Regions from separate parts of the Solibacillus sp. FSL R7-0668 genome, predicted to be linked through region 2. Evidence: riboswitches for the same ligand, from Rfam matches in the RefSeq annotation. Region 2 holds a riboswitch; the other holds the start of a gene.
What was found. A riboswitch is a leader RNA that binds a small molecule or an ion and turns the genes downstream of it on or off. The one in region 2 is predicted to bind FMN.

Region 1 (16,362 bases), 370 kb from region 2:
AGGAATGGACAGCGTACCTATCTTCCATCATTGAAGGCGTGCGTTTTTACCAAACCAATTTGGTGCAAACACTTGAAGAAGGACAACCGCCCCTTCCAAACAGCATGCTTAATCAGGAGCTAATTTTAGTCATTGATGACGATATTATTTTTATATCGTATATTAAAAAGGTGCTAGAAAAGCAGGGCTATACAGTGATTATCGCTTATAATGAAAAACGTGGGTTGGAGCTCATTTACGAACTAAAGCCAGCCATCGTCTTTTTAGACATTATGCTACCAGATGGCAATGGGTTTTCTATTTTAGAAACGTTGAAAAAGGTCAAAAAGGATCGTATGTTTGTTACAATTATTAGCGCCAATGATTGTAAAGAAAATCACGTGCGCGCTTATAAAATGGGGGCATTAGACTTCATTCCGAAACCGATTGATGAAGAAATTTTACTATCTTACGTAACAAACCGCTTAGCCTTTAAAAAGGAATTAGAGCATTCGATTATTATCGATGAATTAACGCAAGTGTATAATCGCAAATTTTTGGAGTCGCAGTTCGACCATTTAATTCAACAATACAAGCGCAACCACACGCCCTTTTCAGTTGCCATTTTCGATTTAGATTATTTTAAAAAAGTAAATGATACATACGGTCATTTAGTCGGTGATGACGTGCTAAAAGGCTTCGCAGCGTTAGTGATGGAATTAAAGCGCGATCAAGATATCTTCTGTCGCTATGGGGGTGAGGAGTTTGTAATGCTGTTACCTCAATCTTCCGTACAGGATGCCCATACCCAAATCGAAAAGATTCGTAAGGCAATGTTCAAAAAGGAATTCATGGCGAATGGCGTTCCATTCAACGTAACTTTATCTGCAGGCTTAATCGAGGTGAGCCCAACGCATTCTCACCCTAAAAAGATGCTAGAAAAGGCCGATCAAGCACTTTATGACGCTAAACAATCAGGCAGAAATCGCTCGGTCATCTTTGATAGCATTGCTGATGTAGTCACAAAGAAAGTAAATATCAAAATTATTGTCATTGATGATGTATTCATTATTCGAAACATGGTGGCCAACTTCTTCAAAAATTGGACAATCGATGAACGCTTCGAAATTGAAGTGCTGGAATTTAGCAATGGGCTTAGCTTCTTAAATTCAAATTGGTATAACGCCAATTCGAAATACATTATTTTACTTGATGGCATGATGCCGAAGATGGACGGCCTTGAAGTGCTGAAAAAAATTAGAGAATCCCATACATCGAATGAAGTGATTGTCTCGATGCTAACGGGAAGAAAAGGTAATGAACATGTTGTTGAGGCATTAAAGCTTGGGGCGAATGACTATATCGTGAAGCCTTTCAATATTACCGATGTTTCGAATCGCATTCACAATTTAATCAACCGAATGTTTTTATAAACCGCAGAAAGAGGTATATTTATGAAAAAAATATTAGTAGCAGATGATGAAGAAATTTTAAGAATGCTCATTTGTGATACATTAGAGGATTTAGGCTATGAAATTGACGAGGCCGAGGACGGACTAGATGCCCTTACTAAAATCAATCAACAGCCCTATGATCTTGTTATCTTAGATTATATGATGCCGAATTTGACAGGGCTTGAGGTCATTGAGCGCATTCCATCAGAGGTGAAGGATAGCACACCGATTTTAATGCTTACTGCTAAGGCGCAGGAGTCGGATCGTCAAATCGCATTAGATAAAGGAGCAAACTATTTCGTCTCTAAGCCCTTTAGTCCGATTGAATTAATGAGCTTAGTGGAGGATATATTAGATGCCTAATTCTTTTCCATTGCTCGAAAAAAATATTCGCAATCAATTTTTGAAAATGCTTCTATCGTTAATCATCATTTTCTCAACGATTATGATTATTTTTATATTCTATGTAAAAGCAACTAACGATAGTTTAAAAGCCGAAATTGAAGCTGTCAGTGGAAAAGCCGAAGTTGTCGATGGTTTAGCCGATACATACAACGGTATCATGTTTAGAGCCCGAGGGTATTATGCATTTCAGGACCCAAACGAACTGAAGCTATTGTATGAAAATATAGAAGAGTTCGAAGATTATTTACAGCAATTTTCAAAACTCTCTCTTACAGATGAGGAAACAAAATTATACGAGGAATTAGTGACATTTAATGAAAATTATCAAACTGTTATTTTGCCAAAAGCATTAAGCTATGTTGAGGCAAACGATTACGAAGCATTACGTAAACTATCAAGTGGTGGTGCAAATGAGCTTGTCAATCAGATTATTGCCTTTACCAAAACCTATGATAATAAAACTGAAGTCCACTTAAACGAGCTATTCTCAAAAACAGTAGAGAAGGCACAGCAATTTTCGATTATTGCAATTTTATTAGGGGCACTCATTGTCTTTTTGGTTGCCATTATTATGCGCCGCGTGCTGTCCAATGTCATTCAACCAATCGAACAATTAACAAATGCTACCAATGAATTAGCTTCCGGCCGTTTTGTTAATCTTGACAATCTCGTAACGAAGGAAGACGAATTAGGCATATTGGCCAACTCATTTTATAAAATGACGCTGTCCATTCAAGAAAAAGAAGAAGTGCTCACAACACAAAATGAAGAGCTCGTTGCCCAGCAAGATGAACTGCAAGGAAATCAAGAGCAACTACAGCGTTCACTCGATCAATTACAATTGTATAACGAGTTAAATCATGTTTTAACTTTTACACTAGATAAACAACAGCTCCTAAAAAATTTACATGATTATTTAACAGATATTTATAAATTTGATACGAGTATTTTGCATTTTATCGAAGGTCATGTCTATGTTTCCAAAGGATTGTCTGAGCAAACAACCGAGCAGTTAGTTAACAATCTAAATAAGGATAAGCAAGTTCGCTTAGAGGAAGAAAAATCCTTTGTCATTACACGTGAAATCCCGATGAATATTCAAGAAATCGCACAAGAACACTATTATTGCTATGACCTTTACTCCTCTATTTTAAATTCAGAGGGGCGTCTTGTAGCGGTATTAATGGCCACGCGCGAGGGCTATCCATTTACAAAGCAAGAAATTATGGAATTAAACGGCTTAATGAATCGTGTATCCATTGCTTTTGAACGGATTCATATGTATGAAGAGGTGGAGCGCTCTAGACAGCTCAACCAAAATATTATCGATACTGTAAACGAGGGCATTCAACTCGTTTCTGTTTCTGGCGAGGTGGTATTAAATAATAAGGCATTATCGAAAATCATCGCTCCACATAACCCTTTACATGAAAATAATGATTCCGAACACGTATCATTGAAGCATTTCCAATCGATTTGCGATCAGCCTGATGAGTTGGCACAGTTTTTCACAGAAGCCATTGTGGAGGACTTTTCGGATACACGGACGTTCCGATATTCCATTTCACAAAATACGCCGGTATTCGTCGAGGTATATGCAACAAGTGTTTACAAAAGCGATGAAAAGATGGGCACGATGTTTGTTCACCGTGATATTACAAGAGAATACGAAATCGATCAAATGAAATCTGAGCTCGTCAGCACTGTCAGCCATGAGCTGCGTACGCCATTATCAAGTGTTCTTGGCTTTACAGAGCTATTATTAGCAAAAGAGCTAAAACCTGAACGCCAAAAAAAATATATCGAAACCATTCATAAAGAGGCGGTTCGTTTAACAAATTTAATTAATGATTTCTTAGACTTACAAAGAATGGAATCCGGTAGACAGCAGTATACGATGCAACCATTATCGATGGACGAAATGGCGATTGACATAGTTAACCGTTTCCGTCACGAGCAAAAGCATCATGTCCATTTAATCGACAAAGCCAAACATGTGAATGTTGTCGGCGATCAAGAGCGACTCGTTCAATTATTCATTAACCTAATTGGGAATGCCATCAAATTCTCCCCTGCAGGTGGCGATGTAACGATTACACTTGAAAATATTAATCAGATGCTACAAGTTCGTATTAAAGATCAGGGCATCGGGATTCCAGAAGATGAAATTCCAAAGCTATTCCAGAAATTTAAGCGAATTGACAATACATCTAGACGAAAAATTGGTGGTACAGGACTAGGGCTTTCCATTAGTAGAGAAATTATTAAAAAGCACGGCGGGGACATTTGGTTAGAATCGGAAGAAGGCAATGGGACAACTGTTATCTTCAATCTACCACTCAATCAAATCAAGCCCTTCAATACAAGCTTTGAAGAAAATGAAATCGAAATTCAAACCGGTTTAAATGTCATGATTATTGAGGACGACTTGAGCTTGGCATTACTTTTATCAGAAGAGCTTAAAAGTAAAGGCTTCACTGTCATCTATCATGATAATCCGAAAAGAGCATTTGAAGAAGCCCTTCAAACACCTCTTGTTGGCATCATCATCGATTTAATGCTTGGAGACGATATTACGGGTTGGGACTTAATCGCGCAGCTAAAAGAGCGCGAGGAAACGAAAAATATTCCAATTATCATTTCTTCTGCATTAGATGAATCACGGGAAAATGTAGAAAAATATAAAGTGGAAAAATATTTCACAAAACCCTATCCTCCTGAAGAACTTTCAAAAGCATTAGTAGCCCTATTGCATCAAGGAAATGAAATACGGTAAAAAAAGCGTTGGAGCCAATCACTCCAACGCTTTTTCATTAATACATCTTCATATATTGGTCACGTTCCCACTGTGTAACGGTTGTGCGGAACATATCGAACTCTACTTCTTTCGCTTCCTTGAAGTTTGCATAAATATGATCACCTAACGCATCAATGATTACTTGGTCTTTTGCTAATGTGGCTAATGCTACATCTAAAGAACCTGGTAAGCTATCAATCCCATTTATCGCGCGCTCCTCGGCATTCATCACATAGATGTTGCGATCAATTGGTGCTGGTGGCTCGATTTCGTTTTTCACGCCATCTAAACCCGCTGCTAAAATGACAGCCATCGCTAAGTAGGGATTTGCCGATGGGTCAACTGAACGTAATTCGATACGAGTTGATAATCCACGTGAAGCCGGAATACGAATTAATGGTGAACGGTTTTGTGCTGACCATGCCACATAACATGGTGCTTCATAGCCTGGTACTAAGCGCTTATAAGAGTTGACAATTGGATTTGTAACAGCCGTGAAACCTTGTACGTGCTTTAATACACCCGCCATGAAATGTTTCGCTGTTTTTGATAATTGTAAGTCTGCCCCTTCATCCCAAAATGCGTTTTTGTCGCCTTGGAATAATGATAAGTTAAAGTGCATGCCCGAACCGTTCACACCGAATAATGGTTTTGGCATGAATGTGGCATGTAAGCCGTGTTTACGTGCAATCGTTTTAACAACTAATTTAAACGTTTGGATGTTATCACATGCTTCTACTGCGTTTGCATATTTAAAATCAATTTCGTGCTGACCAGGAGCTACCTCATGGTGAGACGCCTCAATTTCAAAGCCCATTTCTTCAAGCTCTAATACGATATCGCGACGGCAGTTTTCTCCTAAATCTGTTGGTGCTAAATCGAAGTAACCGCCATCATCATTTAATTCTAAAGTCGGCTCGCCCTTTTCATCTAATTTGAATAAGAAAAACTCTGGCTCTGGCCCTAAGTTGAAGCCTGTGAAACCAAGTGCTTCCATTTCCTTTAACATCCGTTTTAAGTTTGAACGAGGATCCCCTTCAAATGGCGTACCATCAGGACGAGCGATATCACAAATTAAGCGTGCTACCTTCCCTTTTTCAGCTGTCCAAGGGAAAATCATGAAACTATCCAAGTCTGGGCGTAAGTACATGTCAGATTCTTCAATACGTACAAAGCCTTCGATTGATGAACCATCGAACATCATTTTATTATCTAACGCTTTTTCTAATTGGCTTACTGGAATTTCAACATTTTTAATTGTACCTAAAATATCTGTAAATTGTAGACGAATAAACTTCACGTTTTTATCCACAACGATTTTTTGGATGTCCTCTTTTGATAACTTACTTGTTCCATTTACCACTATATTTGTCATACTTCAACACTCTCCTTTTTAATGGTTATTGCTCATTTATCCATTACCTTAGGCGTTCTTAGCCTGAGTTCCTTTGATTCAGCCAGGATTTGAACCCCGCTGAATCAAGTTAGATTGGAAGAAACGCGATAAGTCACCTTGTCGTAGCGAAGTTTTTTTAGCTGCCTGCGCCTGCTGCATTTCCTCGCGTAATATGGAGCGTAATTCTGCATCCGACATTCCAATAACGTCAGAATTTCTAACATAAGTATTATTTCGCATCGCAAACACCTTTTTAATGCCCGCCATATTAATGCCTTGTTCTAGTAATTCTCTAATTTCTAGTAACGCATCGATATCATCTAAAGAAAACATCCTCCTGTTCCCTTCTGATCTGGCAGGGATGATTAGCTCGTGTTCTTCGTAGTAGCGAATTTGTCTAGCCGTTAATTCGGTTAATTGCATGACCATGCTTATTGGCAATAACGGCATTGCTCTTCGAAACTCTCGACTCATCAGCTCGCCTCCCTTTCTTGATTATTACTTTAAAGCAACGTAAGATAATTTGTCAATTTAATGTTATAAAAACTAACATATTGTTTTTAGATGGATTTCATCTCAGTTTTCGAATGTTTTTCAGAAATATTCAGCTGATTCACGTGAGATTTCTAAACAAAAAAAGCCATTTACTATATGATTACACGTAGTAAATGGCTTTCCATTGATTATTCTGTTTTCATCGTTGGTTTTCCCGCTTCAATTAATGCCTTGCTTAACTTGATACAGACAGTGACAATTAACATCGCTACACCAGTCCCAATAAGAAGCTGCTCAACAGAAACAATATCCGCTAAAGGCCCGAACACTAACATCCCAAGCGGCATCATCGACGTCGAAATCATCCCAAATACACCAAATACACGACCCAAATAATCCGAATCCACTTTTTCCTGTATGATCGTCATCGTTGGTGTGTTGAAAATTGGCATCGATAAACCGAAAATCCCCATTGCTACTAAGTACAATGTAAAAATTGGTAACACACCTAGTAGAATGGTACAAATACTCATGATAACTCCAGCAAACATCATTGTGTAAATGCGGTTCTTAAAGCCACCCCAAGCAGCAATAATCCCACCACCAATCATCATCCCGACTGAAAAGGCAATCTCAATCGCCGTTAAACGCCAAATATCATCCCCAAATGTTCGCGTCACTTGTAGTGGCGTTAAAAATGCAGCGGGCGCCATCATGACAAACAACAGTGCAAAGAATACAAAAAAGCTTTTTAAAAATGGATGCTTGCGAATATAGTCAATCCCCAATTTAAAATCTTGTAAGTAACCAATTGGTTCATTACTCGCTGCCTTTTTATGCAACGGAATTTTTAACAATGTAACAATCACAACAATCGCAATTGCAGCAGTAATTACGTCAATAAAAAAGATTACTTGCATTGTCGTTAGAGTCAACAGCGCTGCACTAACCATTGGCGAAACAAACATAATGATTGCCTGAATCGTGCCATTGATACCATTCACACGCATTAAGTGCTCTTCTGGCACAATTTGAGGTAATATCGCACTGACAGCAGGTGTTTGAATTCCCGTACCAAGTGCCCTAATCACCGCCATAACGAATAATAACCAAATCGAGTCATAGCCCATCAAAAATAAGATAGCCAAAATCAATGTCGATACAGCAATCATTCCATCCGCATAAACAATCAATTTTTTACGACTATAGCGATCTGCCCATACACCCGCTACTGGCGACAGTATAAATGTCGGGATAAAGCCACAAATAATATAAATTGTCATCATCATACCGGATTGTGTTGATAGCGTGATATACCACATCATTGCATATTGTACGAGCGATGAGCCAAATAGCGAAATGGTTTGGCTACTTAAAAATAATGTAATGTCACGTTTCCAAGTTAAATTGTGTACCGCATTTTCTTCTGTCATGTTAAATACCTCTTCTCTTCTCGCACTATTCCCTTACTTTATTTTATCAATGCACCATCTTACAATACTATATTTTATTGTTCATAAAACATTTTTTACCAGAGAAATTTTGAAATAATCGATTCTTTCATTCTAGTTCATTTACCAAAAATAGGTGTAATATCAAATAATTCTTATCCGTTTTCTTTTTTGAGCATAAATTCCCGTCATTCAGAGCAACAGAAAGAAATCACCTCGGTATTCATGTATAATTATTAGCAGGAGTTGGTCAGGAGGAGATTTATGAAAAAACATCAAATATCGAAATCACTTACACAAAAATTTTTCATTATCCTAGGCGGATTAATCGCCGCTTATGGTTTAGAGGCTGTTTTAATCCCAAATAATGTATCTGATGGTGGGGTTACAGGAATTAGTATCGTAATATCACAACTAACACCGCTTTCACTCGGGATACTAATTGCTGTACTCAATATTCCATTTATTTATTTGGGGTATAAGCAAATTGGTAAAAGTTTTGCCATTAATTCCGTTATCGGGATTATTTCCTTAGCAATCGGTACGTCATTAATGCACCATGTTCCTACAATCATTAAAGGAGATGCGCTTCTTGTAACGGTTGCAGGTGGTATTATTATCGGCTTCGGTATGGGGATTGCTTTACGTAATGGCGGGGCATTAGATGGGATTGATATGCTTGCCGTCTTACTTTCTCGTAAGTTACCATTCGGTACAAGTGATTTAATCTTATTTTTAAACTTCTTTGTCTTCATTATTGTCGCTACCGTATTCGGCTTCAAAGGCGCATTATTATCGGCTATCGCTTATTACATCGCATCTAAAGTCATCCTAATTGTAGAAGAAGGTTTAAGCGGTTCGAAATCATTTAAAATTATTACTACCGAACCGGTCAATATGGTCGAAACGATTCGCGATCGCCTTGGTCGTAGCGCAACGATTAATACCGTTCAAGGTGCTTATTCGAACCAGGAATTCAAAGAAATTACATGCATTATCAACCGTATGGAAGAAAGTAAAATGAAAACAATTATCCGCGAAATTGACCCATCAGCATTTGTAACCGTTTATGAGGTAATCGAAGTTAAAGGCGGGAACTTCCAAAAACGGGATGTACATTAATCCCTCAAAAAAACAAGCGCGAACGTATCCATCCGTTCACGCTTGTTTTTATTTAAATAATGTTATCAAATAACCAATGACCGCGCCCACAATAGCAGGAACAATCCATCCTAATCCAATCGAATAAAACGGCAACAAATCGGCATAAATCTCCGCTAAACTCGTTAAGAAGCCTACTTCAAAAGCCGGCACACTTGCCACTAATGCATTGTAGCCATCAATTAAACTAATAAAGAAAGTAAATAACATCGCCACCGCAAATACCTGCTGCTTATATTGAAATAGCGGTCCTACTAACGCTAATATAATAAGCACAATTGCAAGCGGATATAAGAACATTAATACTGGAATCGCATACGTAATAATATTCGTTAAGCCAAAGTTAGCAATTGTAAACGACACCACGCAAAGAACAATGACAAACGTTTTATAACTAATTTTCGGAAACACCTCATGGAAAAATTCACTACAAGCTGTAATTAACCCTATACTCGTCTTCAAACAGGCAAGCACGATAATAATCGCTAATAAAATCGCCCCATACGAACCAAAATAATGATCCGCTACTGCTGCGAAAATTTGTCCACCATTATCAAACGTACCAATCACCGTCACACTAGAGGCACCCATATAAGCAATCAACCCATAAATCAGCATCATTAAGGCCATGGCAAAAATACCTGATTTCCACGTTGCTTTGGCAATCTCTTTTTTATCCGTGATGCCTGCGCGTTTAATCGCATTAATGACGATAATCCCGAATGCCAGTGACGCAAGGGCATCCATTGTATTATAGCCTTCTTTAAAGCCCGTCATAAACGCTTCGTTAATATAGCTACCCGCCGGCTCTACAAAGCTCCCCATCGGCGAAAATAGACTAATGCTAATTAAAATAAATAAAAATAGCAAAAACGCCGGAGTTAAATATTTCCCAATCACATCCATCACTTTCGCTGGATTCAATGAAAAATAAAACACGATAGCAAAGAACACAAAGCTAAAGACCGCTAGCCAAATTTTCATTTGTGACGGATCAATAAACGGTTCAAACCCTACAACGAATGGCACTGTCGCTGTACGTGGAATCGCAAAGAACGGACCAATTGTTAAGTAAAGCGCTAATGCAAAAACTACCCCAAATAACGGATGAACTTTGCCCGCTAAATCACGTAGGCCATTACTTCCCGATAGACCAATCGCCAATATCCCTAAAAACGGTAAGCCGATTGCCGTTACTAAAAACCCTGTTAATGCTAGCCAATAGTTCGTCCCGGCTAGCTGCCCCATTTGAATAGGGAAAATTAAATTTCCTGCCCCAAAAAACATACCGAACAGCATCGTACCAATCACTGCGTATGTTGAAAATGGTATTTTTTTCTCCATTTCATTCGCTCCTATGATGTTTTTCTATGTTGTCTAATAATGTGAATATATCGATTCTTTCAACAATAGTCCTAATAATAACAGGCTATCGCATTGAATTCAATAGCAATTTGTTATTATTAACCGCTCTTACTACAATGCTATCCACCTATTATCAAAGGAATAACAAAAAAGCTATAGCATACAGTAGGTTCCTGTATGTCTATAGCTTTTCATCTGTTTATTAAAGTGAATATTGTTTACGTTGATTTTCAATCCATGCGCGCATTGTCCGATAAAGCATTGTGACCACAACTAACATAATGATCCCTTTGACAATGTTAAATGGCAAAATCCCTAAAACAATCGTTTCATACATATTATATTCAAAGCCTAGTAAATACGTGTAAAGTGGTAAAAACGCGACATAATTTAATACCGCCATACCTAGTGACATGACGACAGTCGAAACAACTAGGCCTGACATTAACCCTTTCACTGAAGGGAATTTTTTATAGATAAAGTACGCTGGTAAAATGAATAATACACCTGTCGCAAAGTTGGCCATATGACCTACTGGAATTCCCTCTGGCGTACCAGTATAAATCCAATCAAGCACATTTTTTACAAGCTCGACGATAATACCAGCTACCGGTCCCATTGTAATCGCCGCAATTAATGCTGGCACATCACTGAAATCGATTTGTAAAAACACTGGGAACCATGGTAGTGGGAAATTTAATAGCATCAATACGAATGATACCCCACTAAGCATCGCAATTGTTACGAACGAGCGTAACTTTAAACTTCTTTTTTGCATTTGCACTCTCTCCTCTTTGCTGATTCAGTCTCGCAAGAAGAAAGGACGATCCACACCATCTCATGAAAAAACCCTTATGCAAAATAAGCATAAGGGAGAAATAGGCACACTTAAATAAGAGTCTATTCGCATGTTTGTAGTCTATCATTCTTTTTGCGTACACAAAAAGAATAGCACCCATTTATATAAGCGGATACATTGGTACTACAAATACGCGACATTTTCATAAAATGACGACCGTACCTTCATCTTCTCCCATCCAGACTCTACTGTCGGCTTTGGAATCACACCAAATCCTGCACACAAAAATGTGGCTCGCGGGCTGAAAAAGCTTTGACGCAACGTCCTCCAAGTGAATGGTCAGAGGTTGACACTTTTATTACCGCCGGTCGGGAATTACACCCTGCCCCGAAGATGAATCAATATGAAATTTTCGTAAAGTATAAATAACTTTACTACAATTTCTATTATAAAATAAAAAACGGAATTGTAAAGCCCTTTGCTTACAATTCCGAGTAAATTCATTTGAATTATTGAAAGTTATGAAATACAATATTGGCGGCAATCGGCTTTTCTAAAGGGCTTTTAAAGTCAAAACCACTCCAATTCTCTTGCACAATTTGCTCAAATTTAATTTGCTTATTAAAGCTTGCCGCTGTTAAAAGCATGCCTTCAATCATCCGCATCGCAGCTGTTGGCTCAAATTGCGTTAAATCCAGTGGCTGATCAAATGTAATTGTGACGATATCTTCATTTACATCTGTATGAAATGTCACTTCTGGTAAAATGACCGTTTGATAGCTTTCATTTACTTCAATCGTCATATTGCTCAATGCATCTTCAACGGTTGAATAGCTCATATGGAGATTCGGACTTAAATAAGAGGAGCCATCTTCTTTTTGATAGGCAACATAATTATTTGAGCCCTGTTGATCTTGTAATGGTTGATAGCCGCTAAAGCCTAAAGCCGTTTCATCTATTTGTGATGCAAATGCTTCATATAATTGCTGTTTCGTTGGATGCTCTGTACCCGTATTATTGACGACGACCTCATTTGGAATTAAAAAGCTTACGGGTATACTTTCTGCTCCATCCAATAAGCCTACTTCAAATAGGGTAACCCCTTCTAATTGCGATTCGTACACAAGTGTTTGCTGTGCCGCTGCATCGAACACTGCTCGAGTTGACATCACTGCTGATTCATCGTTAGCCATTTCTGCTTCCATAGCTTCACTTTTTGATTCTATTTTAACTTCATCATGTGCACGATTATCCATTGAAATGGAGTTCTGCCCGATAAATTGAGCGCCTACTACTACTAAAATAAATAATGAGGCAATCGAGGCGATTAATGGCGTCCAGCGAATCCCTCTTCTCGCTGATTTTTGCTGTTGAGGCGGTTGTTCATTAAATACCCCTTCATCGATTAAGCGCTGTAATACTTCATCTTTTGTTCGATGATCGGTTACTTTTGGTGCTTGTTTGAAAAGGTTTTCTAAATCTTCTTCTTTCCACGGCTCTTTGTTCATAATGAATTCGCCCCCTTTCCATCTTGCTGCTCCATTAGTAAGCGTAAATTCTTTAAAGCCCGATGCTGTGTGGTTTTCACTTTTCCTTGCGTCCAGCCTAGTATTTCAGCAGTCTCCTGAATTGACAACTCTTGTATAAAACGCATAATCACGACCATTTTTTGATCGCCTGTACATTGCTCAAGCGCTTCTAGCAGCTGTCTCATTTGTTCACTAAATTCAACAGACTGTTCAGGTGATGGGCTAGATGATACGAGCTGCTCCGTCTCCCAATCAAAAGCGGTAAATGCATGTTTGTCCCGAACTTGCTTTTTCCGAAAGTAATCGATCGCAACATTTTTTGCGATGGAAAAGAGCCAGGTTTTCTCACTGCTTTTCCCTTCAAAGCGATCATAGGCATTCAACACCCTTATATAAACTTCATGTGAGAGATCCTCAGCAGCTGTGCGGTTCTTCACTAGATAAAACAAAAAATTAAAAACATCTTGATGATACGAAGCGTATAATCGATGGAAAATGGATTGTTGCACCCATCCCACCTCCATTTCATTAATTTGTCGTTTCAACACTATAAAAGTTACATTCTGCATTAAGTTTATCGTAATTATGGTAAGTTTTATAGATATTGAACGATAAAAAATTAAATTCACCATTCAATTATAAATGGTGAATTTAAAAAGTAGCATTCATTCAACTACCACGTATTTAATTAAGCGGCAAATGGAATGTAAACGTCGTGCCTTGTTGTTCTACGCTTGTTACGGCGATTTTTCCTTTATGTGCTTCTACGATATTTTTAGTAATGGCTAAACCAAGACCTGTACCGCCTTTTGAACGAGTGCGGGCTTTATCCGCTTTATAGAAGCGTTCAAATACATACGGTAAATCATCTTGTGGAATCCCTTGACCCGTATCGCTCACTTCGATTTTCGCAAAGCCTTGCTCTTCTGAAATTGACACCGTGACCGAGCCATTTTGTGAAGTATGACGAATGGCGTTATCGATTAAATTAGTTAGTACTTGTTCGATACGGTCTTCGTCTATCGGGATAATCGTTTCTTTTGGAATTGTCGTTTTAAATTTCAAATCCACCTGTAGTTCCTTCGCACGCTGGTCGAATTTATGGGTCATCCGGTCAATGACCGAAACAAGTGGTACATCATCTTTATAAAGCGTCATATATCCCGATTCCATACGAGCTAAATCGAGTAAATCTGTTACTAATCGGCTCATGCGCTGCGATTCATCGTGAATGACACGAATCATGTCATTCCGTTCTTCATCAGATTCCACAACACCATCTATAATCGCTTCCGAATAACCCTGTAGCATCGCGATAGGCGTACGCAATTCATGTGAAACATTGGCGATAAAATCAGATTTTAACTTTTCGAGCTTTGTTTCTTCCGTTTTATCACGAATGACTGCAACCGCTCCACGAATCGACTCTCCGCTGTAGAGTGGACTAATGGAAATACTGTAATAGGATTTGCCAATTTCTAGCTCTTCTTCAAGCTGATCTTCAAAGCTTAACACATGGTCAAGCATACGATAAAACTCAACTGGAATCGGTTTTGAGCTATCTAAACCGGATGTCACAAACCATTTTTGTAGCATGCGCTCTGCAGGTGGGTTGCTTACTAAAATCGTCTTATCCCGGTTAAACGTAATCACCGCATCGGACATTGAGGTTAAGACACTCGACAATTGCTCTTTTTCTTGATTGATTACTTCTAAATGATGCTTCAATTGGCGTCCCATCTGGTTAAATGCGACCGCCAACTGACCGATTTCGTCATTTTGCTTTGTATCTAATTTCGAATCAAAGCGCCCCTTCGCCAGCTCAAAGGCATGTTCGCGCATTTTTCGTAGCGGTAACGTAATTTTAGAAGATAAGAAGAAAGCAAAAATTGTTGTTAGTACAAAGGCGATAGCCGCTGCGATAAAGACAATTTTGGTCGTTTCCTTACTTGACTGGTGCAGTGCGTCTGGATTTTTGTAGATAAAAACCGCGCCATGTGTTTCTGCCTCACTCTTTAAGGGGAATCCAAGCACGATGTACATGCTATTTTTATCTTCATGGGTGTTCGATGGCAGGGATAGTTCTTTTACAATCGGCTCATTGGTAGCGTATACCTGCTCAAATGCCTTACTTGAAATTATCTTCTCCTGAATGGCTTCTTTGTTGACGCCCTCCTGAACAGAATAAAGTACTTCATCGGAATTTTTGGCTATGAGCACATTCGTTGTTTCTGTTAATAATTCAGAAATAATGGCAAACTGCTTTTCGTCTAATTCATTATGATCTACAATGCTCACGATGGCTGCCGCCGTTTGACGCAGGGACATTTCGGATTGTTCATTATTATATTGCTGTAATAGCTCTAACATAAAAATCGTAAAAATAAACAGGACAAACGAAACGAGAAGCAAAATGGTTCCCCATAGCTTCCCGACGATACTTGTTGCTATTCTAATCATTCACGACCTCGAACTTATAGCCGACGCCCCAAACCGTTACGATCATTTTCGCCGCATTTTCAGAAACACGATTTAATTTTTCACGTAAGCGCTTAACATGCGTATCGACCGTACGTAAGTCACCAAAGAAGTCATAATGCCAAACTTCTTTTAATAATTGCTCACGGTCGAATACTTTGTCTGGCGATTTTGCTAAGAAGTAAAGTAACTCATACTCTTTTGGTGTTAAGTTAACTTCTGTGCCATCAGCTGTCACTCGGTGCGCATCATGGTCAATCGTTAAATGTGGAAACACGACTAAATCCTTTGATGACGATGCATTATTTACTGGTGAGAATACAGCTGAGCGGCGTAAAATGGCTTTTACTCGTAGCACAACCTCGCGTGGACTAAATGGTTTTACAATATAATCATCCGCGCCAAGCTCGAACCCTTGTACACGGTTTGCTTCTTCACCTTTTGCTGTAAGTAATACGATTGGGGTCGTTTTCTTTTCACGTAACTCCGCGCATACTTCTAGTCCATCTTTTTCAGGCATCATAATATCTAAAAGAATACAGTGATAATCTTTTTCCATAGCCATTTCAAGCGCCTGTTCTCCATTTTCGGCCTCTTCAACAAAATAGCCTTCACGTTCTAAATACATTTTTAGTAAGCGACGAATACGATCTTCATCATCAACAATTAATACAGATATATTTTCAGACACTGGTGTTACCCCTTTCAAAACTCTGTTTCTCTTTCTATTGTACCTGTTTGAATGGCAATTGAAAAGAAAAGCTCGACCGAATAAGGAAGAACTTTTCTAAAAATATGATATTTTGTTAATTTTATGCGTATGAATGTAAACCAGCGATGACTAAGTTTACAACAACTAAGTTAAAGATAATAATGACAAATCCGATTACTGTTAACCAAGCTGTTTTCTTTCCTTCCCATCCTTTTGAAAGGCGTAAGTGTAAGAAGGCTGCATAGAATAACCACGTAATAAGTGCCCATACTTCTTTTGGGTCCCACCCCCAGAAACGGCCCCATGCTTTTTGTGCCCAAATCATCGCAAAAATCAGCGCT
Region 2 (16,362 bases):
ATAGCCACCACGTAATACAAGCAGTGCTACAATAACACTTGCCAGTGGATCTGCCCAGCCAAATCCGAAAAACATCATTAACAATGCAGCAATAATCGCCCCTACCGAACCAAGCATATCACTAATTACGTGTAAAAATGCCCCACGCATATTTAAATTTTCTTCTGTGTCTCCACCTTTTAGCATAATCCATGCAACTAAAATGTTCACAAGCAAACCAATGACACTAATAATGAGCATCCCTGTCGTCGCTACTTCAGGTGGATTTTGAAAGCGATCAACCGCTTCATAGAAAATATAGAGCGCAATCGCAACAAGTGTTACCCCGTTTAGCATGGCAACTAATATTTCAATCCGTTTATAGCCAAATGTTTTCGACATCGTCACCGCTTTTTCCGAAATGATAAAGGCTAAAAGCGCAATCGCAAGTGAAAGTGCATCACTAAACATATGCCCTGCATCAGATAACAGCGCCAAACTATTCGTTACTACCCCACCAATTGCTTCAACAATCATAAAGCTAAAAATGATAATAAATGAAATGAGTAATGTTTTTTTATTCGCACCATGTGAATGGTCATGTTGATGTTCAGCCATAAAAACAACCTCCTTCTTTATATGAACATATATTCATATACTAATATTATTACTTTCCTCATTTTTTGTCAATTCCATTTGAAAAAGAAACTGCACGAAAAGTAAATACTTATCGCACAGTGCTTCTTCATATATTCATAATCCGCTGTAGCCAATTTTTCGCGGTGATAGAAATTAGGAACGAATGCTAAAACTGTTACATCGTGTTGTCCTCTCACCCCTAGAATTTATTTGAAAAGTAGATTTAAGTTCGCCATTTCAATCGCTGAAATCGCGCTATCATAGCCTTTATTCCCGGCTTTTGTACCCGCGCGTTCAATCGCCTGCTCGATATTTTCCGTCGTCACAATGCCAAAAATAATAGGTACGCCTGTGTCTAAAGCCACCTTAGCAATCCCTTTTGCGGCTTCATTGCACACATAATCATAATGCGTTGTTGCCCCGCGTATTACCGTTCCAAGGCCGATTACCGCGTCATATTGCTGTGTCTCTGCCATTTTTTTAGCGATAAATGGCACTTCAAATGCACCTGGTACCCAAGCAATATCGATATTTGCTTCCTGTACATCATGTCGCTTTAAGCCATCCAGCGCACCCGATAATAGCTTGTCATTTATAAATTCATTGAATCGTCCTACAACAATACCAATTTTTAGTTCTGTCCCAATTAATTGTGCTTCAAAAATTTTTCCCATAATATCGCTCCCTTTATACCAATGATTGTGTGATATATTGCGTTAATTGTTCGATTGAAATAAGTTTCATGTCCCATTGTTCAGCCAATTTCTCTAATTGAGGCAGTCTTGCCATTGTGCCATTTTCGTTTAAAATTTCACAAATAACCGCCACTTCCGAACTATGACAAAGCTTAGCCAAATCAACGGCAGCCTCGGTATGACCACGTCGCACAACTACCCCACCTTCTTTTGCAATGAGTGGGAAAATGTGACCCGGCCGTTTAAAATCCTCAGCTACATTCGTTGCATCTAATAACGCAGTGACTGTCTCCGAACGTTCAAATGCACTAATACCTGTCGTCGTTGTTTTGTAATCAATACTTACGGTAAAGGCCGTCCCATGATGATCGGTATTTGTTTCAACCATTGGTGTGAGCGCAAATTTGTCTGCAATTTTTGTACTAATTGGCGTACAAATTAAACCTCGTCCATGCAGCGCCATAAAATTAATATTTTCAGGCGTTGCATGCTCTCCTAACATAATTAAATCGCCCTCATTTTCACGGTTTTCATCATCAACAACAATGATCATTTCCCCGTTTTTAAGCGCATCGATCGCTTCTTGTACTGTATTCATTTGTCCCTCTCCTTAAAATCCATTTCTAATTAGGAAATCGCGCGTCATATTGGAGGATCTGGCTTGTACATGTTGTTTCACATATTTACCAAGTAAATCCGTTTCCACATTGACTTGCTCCCCGACCTTTTTCATTCCAAGTACGGATTGATGATTGGTATGAGGGATCAGTGATACAGTGAGCGTATTTTTTTGTAGCGCAAAAATCGTTAAGCTTGTTCCATCCAGTGTAATCGAGCCTTTCAATATACAATTTTCAAGTAACTCATCCGCTACTGCTAGTTCTACATAAATTGCATTTGAAATAGCCTTCTTACTTTTAATGGTAGCGATTCCGTCCACATGACCACTGACAAAATGCCCACCAAATCGACCGTTTGCATGCATTGCTCGTTCTAAATTAACAGCCGCCCCTTTTTGTAGGGTTGATAAATTGGTAGCATGGAACGTTTCGGGCATCACATCTGCAAAAAAACGCTCACTTGAAAACTTATTTACCGTTAAGCAAACGCCATTAACTGCTATACTATCACCCAGTTGCACATCACTTAACACTTTGGCTGCTTTTATTTCGAGCTGCATCGCATTGGATTTTCTGTTTATGTTTTCAACTATTCCAATTTCTTCAATAATTCCTGTAAACAAACCTCTCACCTCATATCAATCATCATGAATAGTCAAAAATTTCACTTTATTATGTGGATGTCTTTGAAAAATTACTACTTTTCAAACCACAAAAAACCCCGTACGAAATGTGTCGGAGTTTGATGAGAGGTAAAATTGGCATCGTCAAATAAGACTTTTGATTGTATTTTTTCAAAAATCTCGCACAATGCTTCCTTCTCCCATCCAGACTATACTGTCGGCTTTGGATTCGCACCAAATCCTGCACACACAAGGTGGCTCGCGGGCTTAGAGTTACCTCATCACCGCCGATTAGGAATTTCACCCGACCCCGAAGGAAATGTATGAATTTGTGAAATCAAAAAAATCCCTATACACAGGGGTACAGGGATTAAATACATAGCCAAATAAGCCTCATTTTTTACATAAAAAATGGTGCGCGAATTTTTACCATACCAAAATGGGTATAGTAAAAAAGCTTTTTGAACAAAAATTTTCAAAAAGTGCTACGATTCCTTCTCCCATCCAGACTATACTGTCGGCTTTGGATTTACACCAAATCCTGCACACACAAAGGTGGCTCGCGGGCTTAGAGTTGCCTCATCACCGCCGATTGGGAATTTCACCCGACCCCGAAGGAAATTATTTAATTTCACATGCTATTGTAACATATCTTTTGAAAAAGAAAAGTTAATAGTAATAATTTTGCGATTTTATTTTCAATTTGCATGTAAATTCTAACGTTACTTGTAGTATAATAGCACTTCTATTACAAAATTTTACACAAGGAGAATCTTCGATGGAAAATTGGGATGTCTACGATCAACACCGCAATAAAACAGGAAAAATTATTACAAGAGGAAGCGAAATGGCGCCTGATGAATTTCATGTCGTTGTGCATGTATGTATCTTTAACAAACAAGGTGAAATGCTAATTCAACAGCGCCAACCCTTTAAAGACGGATGGCCAAACTTATGGGACGTTTCATGTGGTGGTAGCGCGATTACTGGCGATACTAGCCAACAAGCTGCTGCCCGTGAGCTATTTGAAGAATTAGGAATTACATACAATTTTGAAGCGATACGCCCACAGCTAACCATTAATTTTGAGCGTGGCTTTGATGATTATTATACAATTGAACATGAAGTCAATTTATCAGAACTTGTACTCCAGCCTGAGGAAGTACAAGCTGTGAAATGGGCATCAAAGGATGAAATTATTCAAATGATGCAGGAAGGGACGTTCATTCCATTTTATGAGCATTTTATTCATTTGTTGTTTGATATGCGCTACCAATATGGCTCCATACGGGAATAGGAAAAAGCTCGTGCAGTTGATCACCATGCGAGCTTCCACCCTTGTTATTTTGGAATAATGAAAAAATAACTATCCGTTATTGTATACTCATCGACACATTTTGTATTTTTCACTGTAAACGAAATAGTGGTCTCCGCATACTCTACTTGAATTATTAGCGAATCAAATTGTACATATAACAGTTTCATTTCCTCATTTGCGTAACGCTGCTGTTCTTTTAGACAATTTTTTAATAGCTTTAACTCTTCTGGTGTTGCGTTGCGCCTCTTCTCCTGCCTACTCTGTACTAATCGTGCTTCAATTTGCTCTTTCCTTAACACTGGCATTTTCTCACTACCTTTTGAATAAGATAAAGCTATGCTTCTCATCAAAAAGAGATTACGAACGCTCTTTTAATGGTTTTGATTTTCAAGTTTGTATACGAATTGATAAGATTGCTCTAAAAATCCATCGAAAGGAAATTCCTGATGATGGATTTTCTGAAGCAATCGTTCTTTCGAAAGTATCGCTTGCTCAATAACAGCTTGCGGGTAATTAAAATGTTTCAGATTATGGTCAAATTCATCCTCATCGACAACTTCCCACGTACCTGCTCGATTGACAATATCGATATCTAAATCAACAAATTTCACTACATTATCTTCAATCATCGGGGGCATACAAATATTGCAATAATATTGCACCTCGCCACTTCTTTCAATATCAATACAAACCGTATACCATTCATTTTTCGGGATAAATTCAATGGAATAATTGTCGTATTGAAACTCTTTGCCTTTCGTATGATGGATTAATTTTCTTCCTGGAGTGCTATATGCGATGACATAATTCTCATTTTGCTCAATGATAGTTGACGTCCATTCATAGTGCAGTTTCCCACCGTATTTTAGTACTTTTATAGCTAGGGACTTTTTCATATAATTTCACCTATTATTAATGTATTTTTTGAAAACTTATCATTTTGTTTTAGCGTGTTATCGTATTGCTTTCCCCATCGAAAAGCCCTCAAATAATCTTCCTCCATACGGTTCTAATACATTATCTACAAATACAATAATTTGTGTTTTGTCTTTCGTTTCATAATATAAATTAAATGCTTCAAAAAATTGAAATGCTAGCTGTTCATCATGTGCTTTCAATAAACGAAATACCCATTTAGAAGTTCCCACCCACTTACCATTTGCTCTTAAAATAAATTCACTAACAAGCTCTGCTAGCCTATTCACAATAAAAAGTTCTTCATGGATCTTTGTACACCCTATAAAATCATCCAATACATCTGTAATAAAATAGCGCTTGGTATCCATTGTTTGTAATGACCACTGCTGTGGACCGTTTTCTAAAATTTTCTGTGCGTGCTTTTTTATTGGCTCAACAATGCCATCATCTTTTATAACCATTCCTTCTACGAGCATTTTCTGTAATGATGGTATTGCCCTTTCATAATCCATAGTCAAATACTTTTTATATGATGTTAAATTATGTACAAACACTTCAATCGGCCATTCAAACTCAACAAATGATTCCCGATAAGAATTTTTCACTTCCTTATCGAAAATAACAATATCTAAATCAGATGTTGTAGTCGCTTCACCACGAACGACGCTACCTGCAAGTAACGCTGCTTGGCAGTATGAAAAATACTTTTCTACAAATTGGCTAGCTGCATTAAGCGGCTCTAAACTTTTGTTATTTTGCATAACTTTCCCCTCTCATCTACAAGCATAATCCGGTACTAAAATAAAGACGGGGGCATGATTATTGAATCTTATTTATCCAAAAGCAAAAGAATATAACTACCAGCACAAACAAATAAAGCAATTTGAGTAATTACATAAATTGAAAATTCAAATCGAGTTAATTTTCTTGCTCTCTTTGTTTTTATAAAATGTCTATAATAATAGATTGCGCATAGGAGTAGGACTACTGCTGATAGTTGATAAACATTTTCCAACAGGTTAACCAAAAAATCATCTCCCCAAAATATCAAAATCGTTTTAGCCAGTTAGTATCCACTTCAACAAAAGAGCACTTTCTCCTTCTTAAAATAAATAATTCCTCATTATGTAAAAATTGCTTTATCATTATTACAAGTACAAATATTCTAATGATAGTATTACAGGAGGCTAAATGAATGAAATTCGAATCAGAATTAATGAATCTTTTGGAGTCGGATAAAGCTCTTTTCTCCATTTTGAAAGCAGTAGAAACGCTAAATCTAAATGATTGTTGGATAGCTGCAGGCATTATTAGGAATAAAGTTTGGGATACATTACATAGTATGCAAACTGAAACCAACGATATTGATGTCATTTATTTCGATGAAAATGAACCATCAATTAATGCTGAAAAAATATTGGAAGCTAAGTTAAATACCATTATGCCCCATCTACCTTGGTCCGTAAAAAATCAAGCTCGTATGCATATAAAAAACAACTTACCACCTTATCATAGTTCATTTGAAGGCGTCGCGAACTTCCCTGAAACACCAACGGCAATTGCTGCTAGAATTAATCAAAATAAAATCGAAATAATGGCACCTTATGGATTACAAGATTTATTTACTTGTCAAGTAAGACCAACGCCAAATTTCACAAATAATTCACCTTTGCACCCTATCTTTTTAAATAGAATTCAAGAAAAAAACTGGGGACATACATGGAATAAGTTACAAATCATTACTTAATTGCGATGAGATTTTCATAGGAAAATGTGGATTGTATATAAGAAAGTGAAGAAATATCATCATTACTTGAGTTGGTTATTGAGGAATTGTTAACTTTTTCAAAGAAGGATAGCTAATTTCCATATTACTCAAAACGAGCATTTTTCAAAACAAAAATAGATAATTGAGTGTGTTTTTCTACTATGATTGTTTTTTATAGGAAAGGTTTTAAAAAAAATTTTGGGAAATCAAACGTATAATTTTAATCAAGATAACTTTAATCTGGAAAAGGATTTATTTTAACACAATGATAGTAGGATATTTTATTCGAAGAGCTAACTTTTGGACAAAGTTACATAATTGAAACAGCGCCATATTTTAGCCAAAACCGCTGCCTCGCGATAGCGCTAGCGGCAGCATTGAGTGCTTTTCATTTTATTAGAAGTTATATTTTAGTTTGGCGGGCCTTGCATGCGGCATTAAAGACAGTAGTAAAGGGAAATTCTAAAACACCTTTTAGAATTTCTCTTTACTCCCCGCAGAAGCAGGGTTCATACTCCTGTCACTTCGTTTTCGTCGCAAAATGTCATGCTCCTGTCGCTACGCTTTCGTCGCAGTATTTAAAGTCAGCCTATACGTTGCTGACTTTAAATATGCTGTCATGCCGTAGCCCGCCAAAAAGAAAACATACTGTACTTAATCCATTTATTGTTAGTAAAATTGCTCGATGTAAGTTCTTATATAAATAATGTTCCACTATCTGTGCGATTGTGGAACATCTCAAGTAGAAATATTAAACGATAGTACAAATCATCAATTCTACCTTTTCACCTTCTTTTCATAATCCATCCAACCAACAAGAGTAACGTTAACGAAATCAGCGCGCCACTAATTGACAGCAGCCCATAGCTCGTTTTAGCAACAATAAGCCCTGAAAGTAAACCTGCCGCTGCACCCGAAATCGCAATGAAAACATCAATTGTCCCCTGTACTTTAGCCCTTTCTGCAATCGTCGTATGATCTACAATTAACGCCGTCCCACTAATTAAACCAAAATTCCATCCCAGACCTAATAAAGCTAATGCAATAATAAGTAAAAGTAATGAATCAGTTGGCGCATAGGCTGCAAGTAATCCAGCTGACACTAATGTAATCGCAGCACCAATAATCATCACCGTACGTCCGAACTTATCTACTAGAACGCCCGTAATTAATGATGGGAAATACATAAAGCCAACATGGAAGCCAATGACTAAACCGATGCTTGTTAAGTTATGCCCATGATGTGTCATATGAATGGGCGTCATCGTCATAATCGCTACCATGACTACTTGTGTTAAAATCATGACAGTCGCACCAACAATAATGCCGTCTTTTCGTTGCGCTTGCGAAGAATCCATTACCATCGCTTGGCTAGAGGACTGATTTTGCTCTAACTGTTTGGCAATTTGTAACGGATCTGGTCGAAGCATTAAAAATAATGTTAAGCCCGCCAGTAAATAGGCAAACATCGATAAAATAAAGGGTCCTGCTAAAGCTGGCATATGTAAACTTTCCGCTACGTTCCCCATTGTGGAAATTAAGTTTGGTCCCGCAACTGCACCAAAAGTCGTCATCACCATCGTAGTACTAATCGCTTTTGCGCGCTGCTCTTTCGTTGCTAGATCTGTTCCTGCATAACGTGCCTGTAAGTTCGTGGCTGTCCCCGCACCATACACAAATAAAGCAATAAATAACAGGATGAGGTTATTTAAAATCGCTGCAAATATGACACCAAGTGCGCCAATGCCACCGACAAAAAAACCTGCTGACAAACCGATGCGCCTACCATATTTTTGTGAAATCTTACCCACCGTATAGGCGGTTACTGCAGACCCTAATGTAAACAATGCGGTTGGAACACCTGAAATTGAGCTATCCCCCGTCATTTGTTGTACGAGTAGTGCACCAACCGAAATACCCGCGGCCAAACCAGCACCGCCAAACATTTGCGATATGCTCACAACGACTAATACTCGTTTATACAATTTTTGGAGTGCCTCTCTCGACATTTCTTGAGTAGCCATTCTTCTCACACTCTTTTCTATGTAACGATTTGTTAGAATAGGTAAAGATTAATCAACCATTTCCTATTTGTCAATTTCTTAGGATATAATAGGTTCTTAGATACATAATCGAGTATGGCGCATTACATAAGCCCAATCGCTAAATAAATTGCCATCCCCAAAATAAAAATCGCTGAAAACTTATTAAAAACGGTCATAATAACCAATTGATTGCCGAATTTTTTTATACGAGAGCCGGCAATCATTAGCGCGAAAAACCAAAGCCACGACACAGCAATACAGGCTACAGTAAATAACACCAGCTCGTAGCCACTATATTTTAAAGCACTTGTACCAATCACTCCGACAATATCTAATATTGCATGTGGATTGAGTAGCGACACTGTTAAGGCAAATAAAATTTGCTTCTTCATCGGCAGTGCATTCGCTACATTTGCTTCTGTCGGCGTAGCTCGCCAAATCGAATAGCTCATATATAGCAAAAATAGAATCCCCGCTACCATTAGCATCATGCGAAGTCCCTCATACTGTAAAATAACGAGCGATAATCCATACACCGCAAGTAAAATAAGTACGGAATCACAAATAGCAGCCGTTAATGTAGCCGGCAATGCCCTTACAAGACTCGGCTGTGTTGCCCCCTGTGAAAAAATAAAGACGTTCTGCACGCCTAAAGGTAAAATTAAACCAAACGCTAAAATCACACCATGTAAAACTACTTCCATTCAACTCACTCCATTTCCCTTCTACTATAATTCGCTTTATAATAAAAGAAAACGACCAATTGGATGGCTATTTACCCAACCAATTAAGGGGGCTGCATTATGACTTGGAAACCAGACAAACAGCTATCAGTAACATTACATACGCAAATTGTCGATTGGTTCACCGCACAAATTACAAGTGGCGATTTCACTCCAGGGATGAAATGTCCACCGCAGCGTGTATTAGCGCTACAATTTGAGGTGAATCGCAGTACCATTAATACCGCTATAGAGGAGTTAAAGGCAAGAGGGCTCCTTGAAACTCGAATTGGTGCGGGAACATTTATTACAGAAAATCCATGGCAGCCGATGCTCACACATCCAAAATGGAATCAACATATCGAAGCAAGTGTACATAAACCAAATATTGATACGATTCAGCTCATTAATGACTATGAACAACGACTGGATATGATTCGTATCGGTACAGGTGAGCTGTCGCCCGAGCTATTACCGACAGCTCAGCTCGAACATTCATTACAAAAAATTGTTTTACAATCTAGAGCCATTGGTTACTCAGAGCCTCAGGGAAGTAAATCCTTGCGCGAAAGCTTATGTATTCACTTGAAAAAACGCGGCATTGAGACAACACCACGTAATATTTTAATTGTTTCTGGCGCACTACAAGCCCTTCAATTAATTGCGCTTGGATTATTAGAAAAGGGTTCGGTCGTTTTTCATCATAAGGCTTCGTATTTAAACTCGATTCATCCGTTCCAGTCTGCTGGGATGCAAATGGTTACAGTGAAGCCTCACAAGCAATTAAAACAAATTTTACAAATGGCAAAGAGAAATCGCCAAAGTCTTTATTACGCCATTCCTACGCTTGATAATCCAACAGGCCGAAACTGGTCTACGGAAGAAAAAACAACGGTATACGAGGCATGTAAGGAGCTATCGATTCCTATTATTGAAGACGATGTGTATTACGAATTACTTTTTGAACAGACCGAGGAACAGCCATTAAAGGCACTGGATCAAAATGGGCAAGTTTTATCGATTGGCAGCGTTTCAAAAACACTAAGCCCCGGACTACGCATTGGCTGGATTGTTGCCCCTGAAGCAGTAATTAAGCATTTAGCAGATATAAAAATGCAAACGGATTATGGTTCTAGCGCATTCTCCCAAGAGATTGTGACCTATTGGCTGACATCTGGCTTGTATGAACAGCATCTAGTGCAGCTTCGTAATCAATTAAAGCAGCGCGCAAAATTTGTTGAAGACTTACTCGAACAATACGTACAAGACATCGCTAGTTGGGAACAGCCAAAAGGTGGCTTTTATATATGGCTCCGATTCGATAAACCTGTAATAAACAAGGCACTTTTTTTAGAATTACTGCAGCATAAAGTGCTTATCAATCCAGGCTATATTTATCAGCCAAATGATTTTCATCATCTCCGTTTTTCTTATGCCTATGCAACCTTCGAACAGCTAGAAGAAGGCATAAAGATTTTAACAACGCTAGTCCAGTCAAAACTAACGCATAGCGATGAAAAAAACGGATGAATTTGCATTCGATGAGCTACCGCCTGTCCAGCGCTACGATGCCCTACGCCTGGATATGCGATAGTTTTTGAGTTATCTGCTAACCTGCAAGTACTCTATCTTGCTTTGAATTCCTTCATCACATCGATTTGACCTGTCTTTATTTTTCCTGTTACTCCTTGTAAATGATGCGGCTCCCCCCACATTTCAGAAGCCTTCAATTGATTCAGCTCAAAGATTAGCTCCCAACTTTTTCGAATTTCCTCCAAATTATAGACTTCATCATCTTCCTCCTCCAAGCTCATATAGCTATTATTTAACACCATATGCCATGCTTGAAAGTCACTCAACAAAACAGTATTGAAATGCAGCTCGACCATTAAAAGAACCCCTTGCTCGCCCCTTTCTAAATAACCAGACTCTCGCAAATCAGGTCGTTCTGTCCATAGCCAAACAGGATATTCCCCTCCATAATGTGGAATCCGTTTTTTCATTTGCGCCATCATCCAGTGATAGGGTTCCTTATAATCCTCATCAATAAAGGAAAAATCCCCTACCAAATAGCCTAATTTTTGCGCTTGATCCCACTTCGCTTTCGTTTGGATTGTCCAATAGGTTGTCAGCTTTTTATTTTCTGTAGCCATTATGTATACCACACCTTACTGTTAAATTATTACGATACATTTTATAGAATGTTAACTAAAAAATAGGGTAAACTAAGAAATAATTCAAAATAAAGGGGATTTTTGGGCGTTCGCAAATAAAACTCAAAAGTCGGAAATATCTCCTCACATCATAAAATCGAGCTCACCGCCGCCAGTCCATATTATACCAATACACTAAAAGAATGGAGTGGGTTCTATAATAATCTCGAGTGCATTTCTTGAACGAAAAAATCGACCACATAGCATTTCAGCTCCTTGTGGTCGATTGCTGTTATTCGTTCAAACTTTTAACATTTCCTCACCAATATACTTGGTCAAAAAATAGTCTTTAATTTTTATTACTTACCCTACTTGTAAACCAAAATCATTACATAATGCCGCTAAGCCGCCTTGGTAGCCAGAGCCAATTGCGGCGAATTTCCACTCACCGTTGTGACGGTATAATTCGCCAACAACAAGCGCTGTTTCGATTGAGAAATCTTCTCCTAAATCATAGCGGATTAATTCTGCTGATTCGTTGAATACACGAATAAATGCATTTGAAACCATGCCGAAGTTTTGACCGCGGGCTTCACCATCATGAATCGTAACAGCAAATGAAATTTTTTCGATGTTGGCTGGCACTGCCTGTAAGTCAACATAAACAACCTCATCGTCACCAGTTCCAGCACCTGTTAAATTGTCGCCTGAATGAACAACCGCGCCATTCGCTCCTGTTGTATTATTGTAAAAGACAAAACCTTCTGGACCTGATACCTTACCATTTCCTTCTAATAAGAAAATTGAAGCATCTAAATCGAAATCTTTTCCGCCATCATATTTATTCGTATCCCAGCCTAAACCAACATTTACCTTTGTTAATCCTGGGTTTGACTTTGTTAAATCTACTTTTTGACCTTTTGCTAATGAAACGACCATGTTCATTTCCTCCTCAATTATGCTTGATATTTTTTAATAACTTCACTTAATGAATTATCCTTTGTGCCTGTACCAATTGCAGCGAATTTCCAATCATTTTCATGTCGATAAATTTCGCCTGTAATTAATGTTGTTTGACCTGAATAATCATCAGATAAATTATATTTTAATAATTGCTCATTCGTTGACACATCCACCACACGAATAAAGGCATTGTGAATCATACCAAAATGCTGCTGACGTTCTGCAGCTTGGTAAATATTCACAACGAAAATTAAACGATTATACTCTGCTGGAATCGACTTTAACTCAATGACAACTTGTTCGTCGTCCCCTTCACCAGCACCTGTTAAGTTATCGCCTGAATGGGTAACTGCCCCGTTTGCCCCGCTTAAATTTCCAAAATAGATAACATCCTGCTTACCTGATAATCGGTCATCTTTTAAGAGAATCACGGAAGCGTCACAGTCAACATTCGCCGCTTTTGAGCCACCCCCTCCAAATAGACCACCGAATAATCCACCGCTCGACTTTTGTTGAACGGGATCCCAGCCTAGCCCTACTCTAATTTTATTTAATCCTGCATTGCCTTTTGTCAAATCAACTCGTTGACCCTTTTGTAAATTAACTGTCATATCGTATCCTCCTGGTAGCTATGATTGTACAGCCTATTGTTAGTTTATAGTTTTTATATTGAGAACTCAAATAATCATTTCCATTACTTCAATTTTTTTGAAATACGGTCGAATAATGTTTTTATGTCTAGTTTCCGTTCTATTGCTTCTTTTACTATAGGGGCGTTTAGCGTTTTGTTCAGTGTTTCATCAAAGCTTATTTTTTCGAGACGATGTGTATGAAGCAGCTGCTCGGTAATATAGTGCTCAATACTACGCGAAGCACCTGGGCTACAAATGACAACATCAAACCCTAGCATGCTCGCAAACAATAACAGCACGGCATCTTGACGTTGCATTTGTCCGCTTCCTTCTTCTTTAAAAATAAAGATCATCGGGTTCAAATAACTATAGTCAAATTGCTGATACAGCCGAATCAATTCTTCAGGGATGAGCATCAGTTGCCCAAATAAATATTGTGCTTGCTCTGCTTTCGTTTGCTGCGGTAATGGTTTAATATAGTCGCCTTCAATTAACCGAATCATTGTATTGGCCATATTGCGCTGTGCCCCAATTGGCATATTTTTGCACGGCCATATTGATAATTGCATGATTTTTTCTACATCTAATTTCCCATTCGTGCTCGCATCGCGCATATGAAACTGCATATTGCTTTTATGTAGCGGAAGCAGCGGGAAAGAAGTTGCCACATAAGTCATTTTTCGCTCATATAGCTTACGGATTTTACGTGCATAATCCGCCTGATCCAGCGATACCCCTTCTATTTTCGCAAATAGCACGGGTAAATAAACAATGCCTTCCTCTTCTTCAAAACCATCTCGTAAATACAAATGAGCATCCGACAAAATGAATAATTCATCATACGTTGTATTTAATAGTCGTGTTCGCGTTTCATGCTCTGCGTATTTCCACGGATAATTCAATGCTGAATGATTGTACAAATGCTCATTTACTTGCTCTGATGCGCGCGAAGTAATCGTTTGCACGCGCATTGGCTTATCAAATGGAAAATCGAAAACCGTTCCTTTATTCTCAAACACTTCTGTTAAAATATCCGTAATGCCAAAGGGCTCAAAAATATTTTCACCATCCGGCTCAAATACGACAAGGTCACAGCCAAATAAGTATAAGAAGTATAAAAAATACACTTCACTTTCCTTCGCCGGACCATACCACAGTACGCGCGGCATCGCAGACTCAAAACTTGCTTGCTCCAGCCATTGTGGAAAATAATGATTCGACCATTTTACAAAGTCTAAAAAGATTCGCTGTAGCTGATTACTCTTAAGACCCGGATAACGAATTTGCAGAAATTCTAGCCAGCTTTGCAACGTATTCACAAAATGATTTCGATATGGCGTGTTCATCAATGGCAGTAACTGTTTCCCTGCAAAAAACGCCATAAAACGATTAATCGAAATCGGACTTTCACGGTGCATTTGCAAAATATTAACAATATCCGTGCGCATTTGGGGATCAATTATTTTCGGCATATTATGAAAAAGTAGCGTCCACCCAATTTCTTTAGTAGTTAGACGATATAAATACTCCTGCATATCATACTCACTATCGTAAATTCCTAAAATTTGCTTTGCAACACGTGTATATTGTAATTCCCCATTCGTTTCTAAAAAAATTGGTCTTGTATGTAATTTTGTCGAAATGATTTCTTCCCATGTTTTTGTATTGTCCATAAAATCATGTGGCTTAAATCGCATCATTCCCTCACTCCAGTCTACAAATCATCAAACTTTTTTGAGTCTATTATAATATACGATTCAGGTCCTGTTTAGTTTCATTTATCGTAATAAATTTTATTTTGTAGCCTTAACCTAAAAATCAACCACACTGCCAATTACCTGTATTGGCGTTTTGAAGTTTCCTTTTCGTAGTTACTTTAATATTTACCTTCTATACAATACTCCGAAAAGAATTATAAAAAATAATTGCGGTATAAAAAAAATATATGATAAAATGTTAATGTGATAATTCCAAAAAAAGGATAAGGTGATTTATGAAGTTGGTACCAGAAAATAAAGAGCAAACAATTTTTGACCATGTAGGAAATAAAATCATGACAGATAGAGAGATTGCGGTTGTCACGCGATTTGAAGAACCATTGATTGTGGTATTAGACAATGTATTAAGTGATGACGAATGCGATGAACTCATTCGCATGTCTAAAGATAAATTGAATCGTTCGAAAATTGGGGCTACCCGTGAAGTGAATGATCAACGAACAAGTAGTGGCATGTTTTTTGAAGATAGTGAAAATGACTTGATTGCTACAATTGAAAAACGCATCTCCACGATTATGAATATTCCGATTGAACACGGTGAAGGTCTTCAAATCCTTCAATATGAGCCGGGTCAAGAATATAAAGCTCATTTTGATTTCTTTTCATCAACGAGTAAATTAGCAAGCAATAATCGAATCAGTACACTTGTGATGTATTTAAATGACGTCGAGCAAGGTGGCGAAACCTATTTTCCAAAACTAAATTTATCCGTAACCCCAAAAAAGGGGATGGCGGTATATTTTGAGTATTTCTATACAGACCAAAATCTAAACGAACTAACATTACACGGTGGTGCTCCTGTTATTGCCGGCGAAAAATGGGTAGCGACACAGTGGATGAGAAAGCAGAAGGTGCGCTAAGTATAGGAGGCGAACATTAGATTAGATTAAATAACACAATCACGAAAACGAGCTGTGTCCAATCCAATGGAACCGCTCGTTTTTTTATACCCTATACGAATAAAGAAAACGATCCCTATGTTACAATCCATATAGATAAGATAAAGGAGATTCACTATGATGAAAAATATTCCCTTCGTTGCTTCTTGGAGTGGCGGAAAAGATTCTGCACTTGCTTATTATAAAGCACTATCAATAGGAATGATTCCTAAAAAAGTGCTAACAATGTTTGAAGAGGAAGCGGAAATTTCCAAGTCACATGCCATTCCTTTGAACGTCATTCAAGCACAAATTGCGCGTTTAGATGTACCGCTCTTGATCAAGCCTGCCAGCTGGAGCACCTACGAAACTGAATTTATCGATGCAATGGATGCCTGTCGTGCACAAGGGATTACGCATGGGGTATTCGGGGATATTGATTTGGTGGAGCACTTAAATTGGGTGCAAACCACTTGTGCCAAATCGGATATTGTTGCCGTTCATCCGCTATGGAATATGCCGCGCCGTTCTGTAGTTGAAGAACTGTTAGAAGTTGGCTTTGAGGTTTGGATTATTGTCGTCAATACAGCGATGATGCCAGCCTCATATGTAGGAAAGCGATTAACAAAAC

Region 1: linked by a shared signal. The riboswitch ahead of MKX47_RS05960 (ECF transporter S component) and the one ahead of ribE (riboflavin synthase) in region 2 are both predicted to bind FMN.

The regions. Positions count from the first base shown of each region.
Region 1 covers NZ_JBBOUU010000001.1:1,261,242-1,277,603, reverse strand. The annotation lists gene MKX47_RS06000 (GGDEF domain-containing response regulator) at 1-1,412, shown strand, start outside; gene MKX47_RS05995 (response regulator transcription factor) at 1,434-1,796, shown strand; gene MKX47_RS05990 (ATP-binding protein) at 1,789-4,614, shown strand; gene glnA (type I glutamate--ammonia ligase) at 4,652-6,010, opposite strand; gene MKX47_RS05980 (MerR family transcriptional regulator) at 6,089-6,505, opposite strand; gene MKX47_RS05975 (MFS transporter) at 6,715-7,959, opposite strand; gene MKX47_RS05970 (YitT family protein) at 8,242-9,099, shown strand; gene brnQ (branched-chain amino acid transport system II carrier protein) at 9,148-10,482, opposite strand; gene MKX47_RS05960 (ECF transporter S component) at 10,706-11,281, opposite strand; FMN riboswitch at 11,525-11,701, opposite strand; gene MKX47_RS05955 (hypothetical protein) at 11,812-12,810, opposite strand; gene sigX (RNA polymerase sigma factor SigX) at 12,807-13,340, opposite strand; gene MKX47_RS05945 (ATP-binding protein) at 13,516-15,291, opposite strand; gene MKX47_RS05940 (response regulator transcription factor) at 15,284-16,000, opposite strand; gene ccsB (c-type cytochrome biogenesis protein CcsB) at 16,122-16,362, opposite strand, start outside.
Region 2 covers NZ_JBBOUU010000001.1:1,627,626-1,643,987, reverse strand. The annotation lists gene MKX47_RS07925 (cation diffusion facilitator family transporter) at 1-597, opposite strand, end outside; gene ribH (6,7-dimethyl-8-ribityllumazine synthase) at 825-1,292, opposite strand; partial or broken gene ribB (3,4-dihydroxy-2-butanone-4-phosphate synthase) at 1,327-1,911, opposite strand; gene ribE (riboflavin synthase) at 1,924-2,556, opposite strand; FMN riboswitch at 2,745-2,878, opposite strand; FMN riboswitch at 3,045-3,179, opposite strand; gene MKX47_RS07905 (NUDIX hydrolase) at 3,335-3,853, shown strand; gene MKX47_RS07900 (hypothetical protein) at 3,898-4,179, opposite strand; gene MKX47_RS07895 (DUF402 domain-containing protein) at 4,246-4,770, opposite strand; gene MKX47_RS07890 (nucleotidyltransferase domain-containing protein) at 4,828-5,553, opposite strand; gene MKX47_RS07880 (nucleotidyltransferase family protein) at 5,988-6,539, shown strand; gene MKX47_RS07875 (MFS transporter) at 7,346-8,584, opposite strand; gene MKX47_RS07870 (LysE/ArgO family amino acid transporter) at 8,707-9,309, opposite strand; gene MKX47_RS07865 (aminotransferase-like domain-containing protein) at 9,409-10,857, shown strand; gene MKX47_RS07860 (DUF3841 domain-containing protein) at 10,953-11,480, opposite strand; gene MKX47_RS07855 (TerD family protein) at 11,844-12,419, opposite strand; gene MKX47_RS07850 (TerD family protein) at 12,437-13,054, opposite strand; gene MKX47_RS07845 (YceG family protein) at 13,138-14,775, opposite strand; gene MKX47_RS07840 (2OG-Fe(II) oxygenase) at 15,069-15,713, shown strand; gene MKX47_RS07835 (Dph6-related ATP pyrophosphatase) at 15,870-16,362, shown strand, end outside.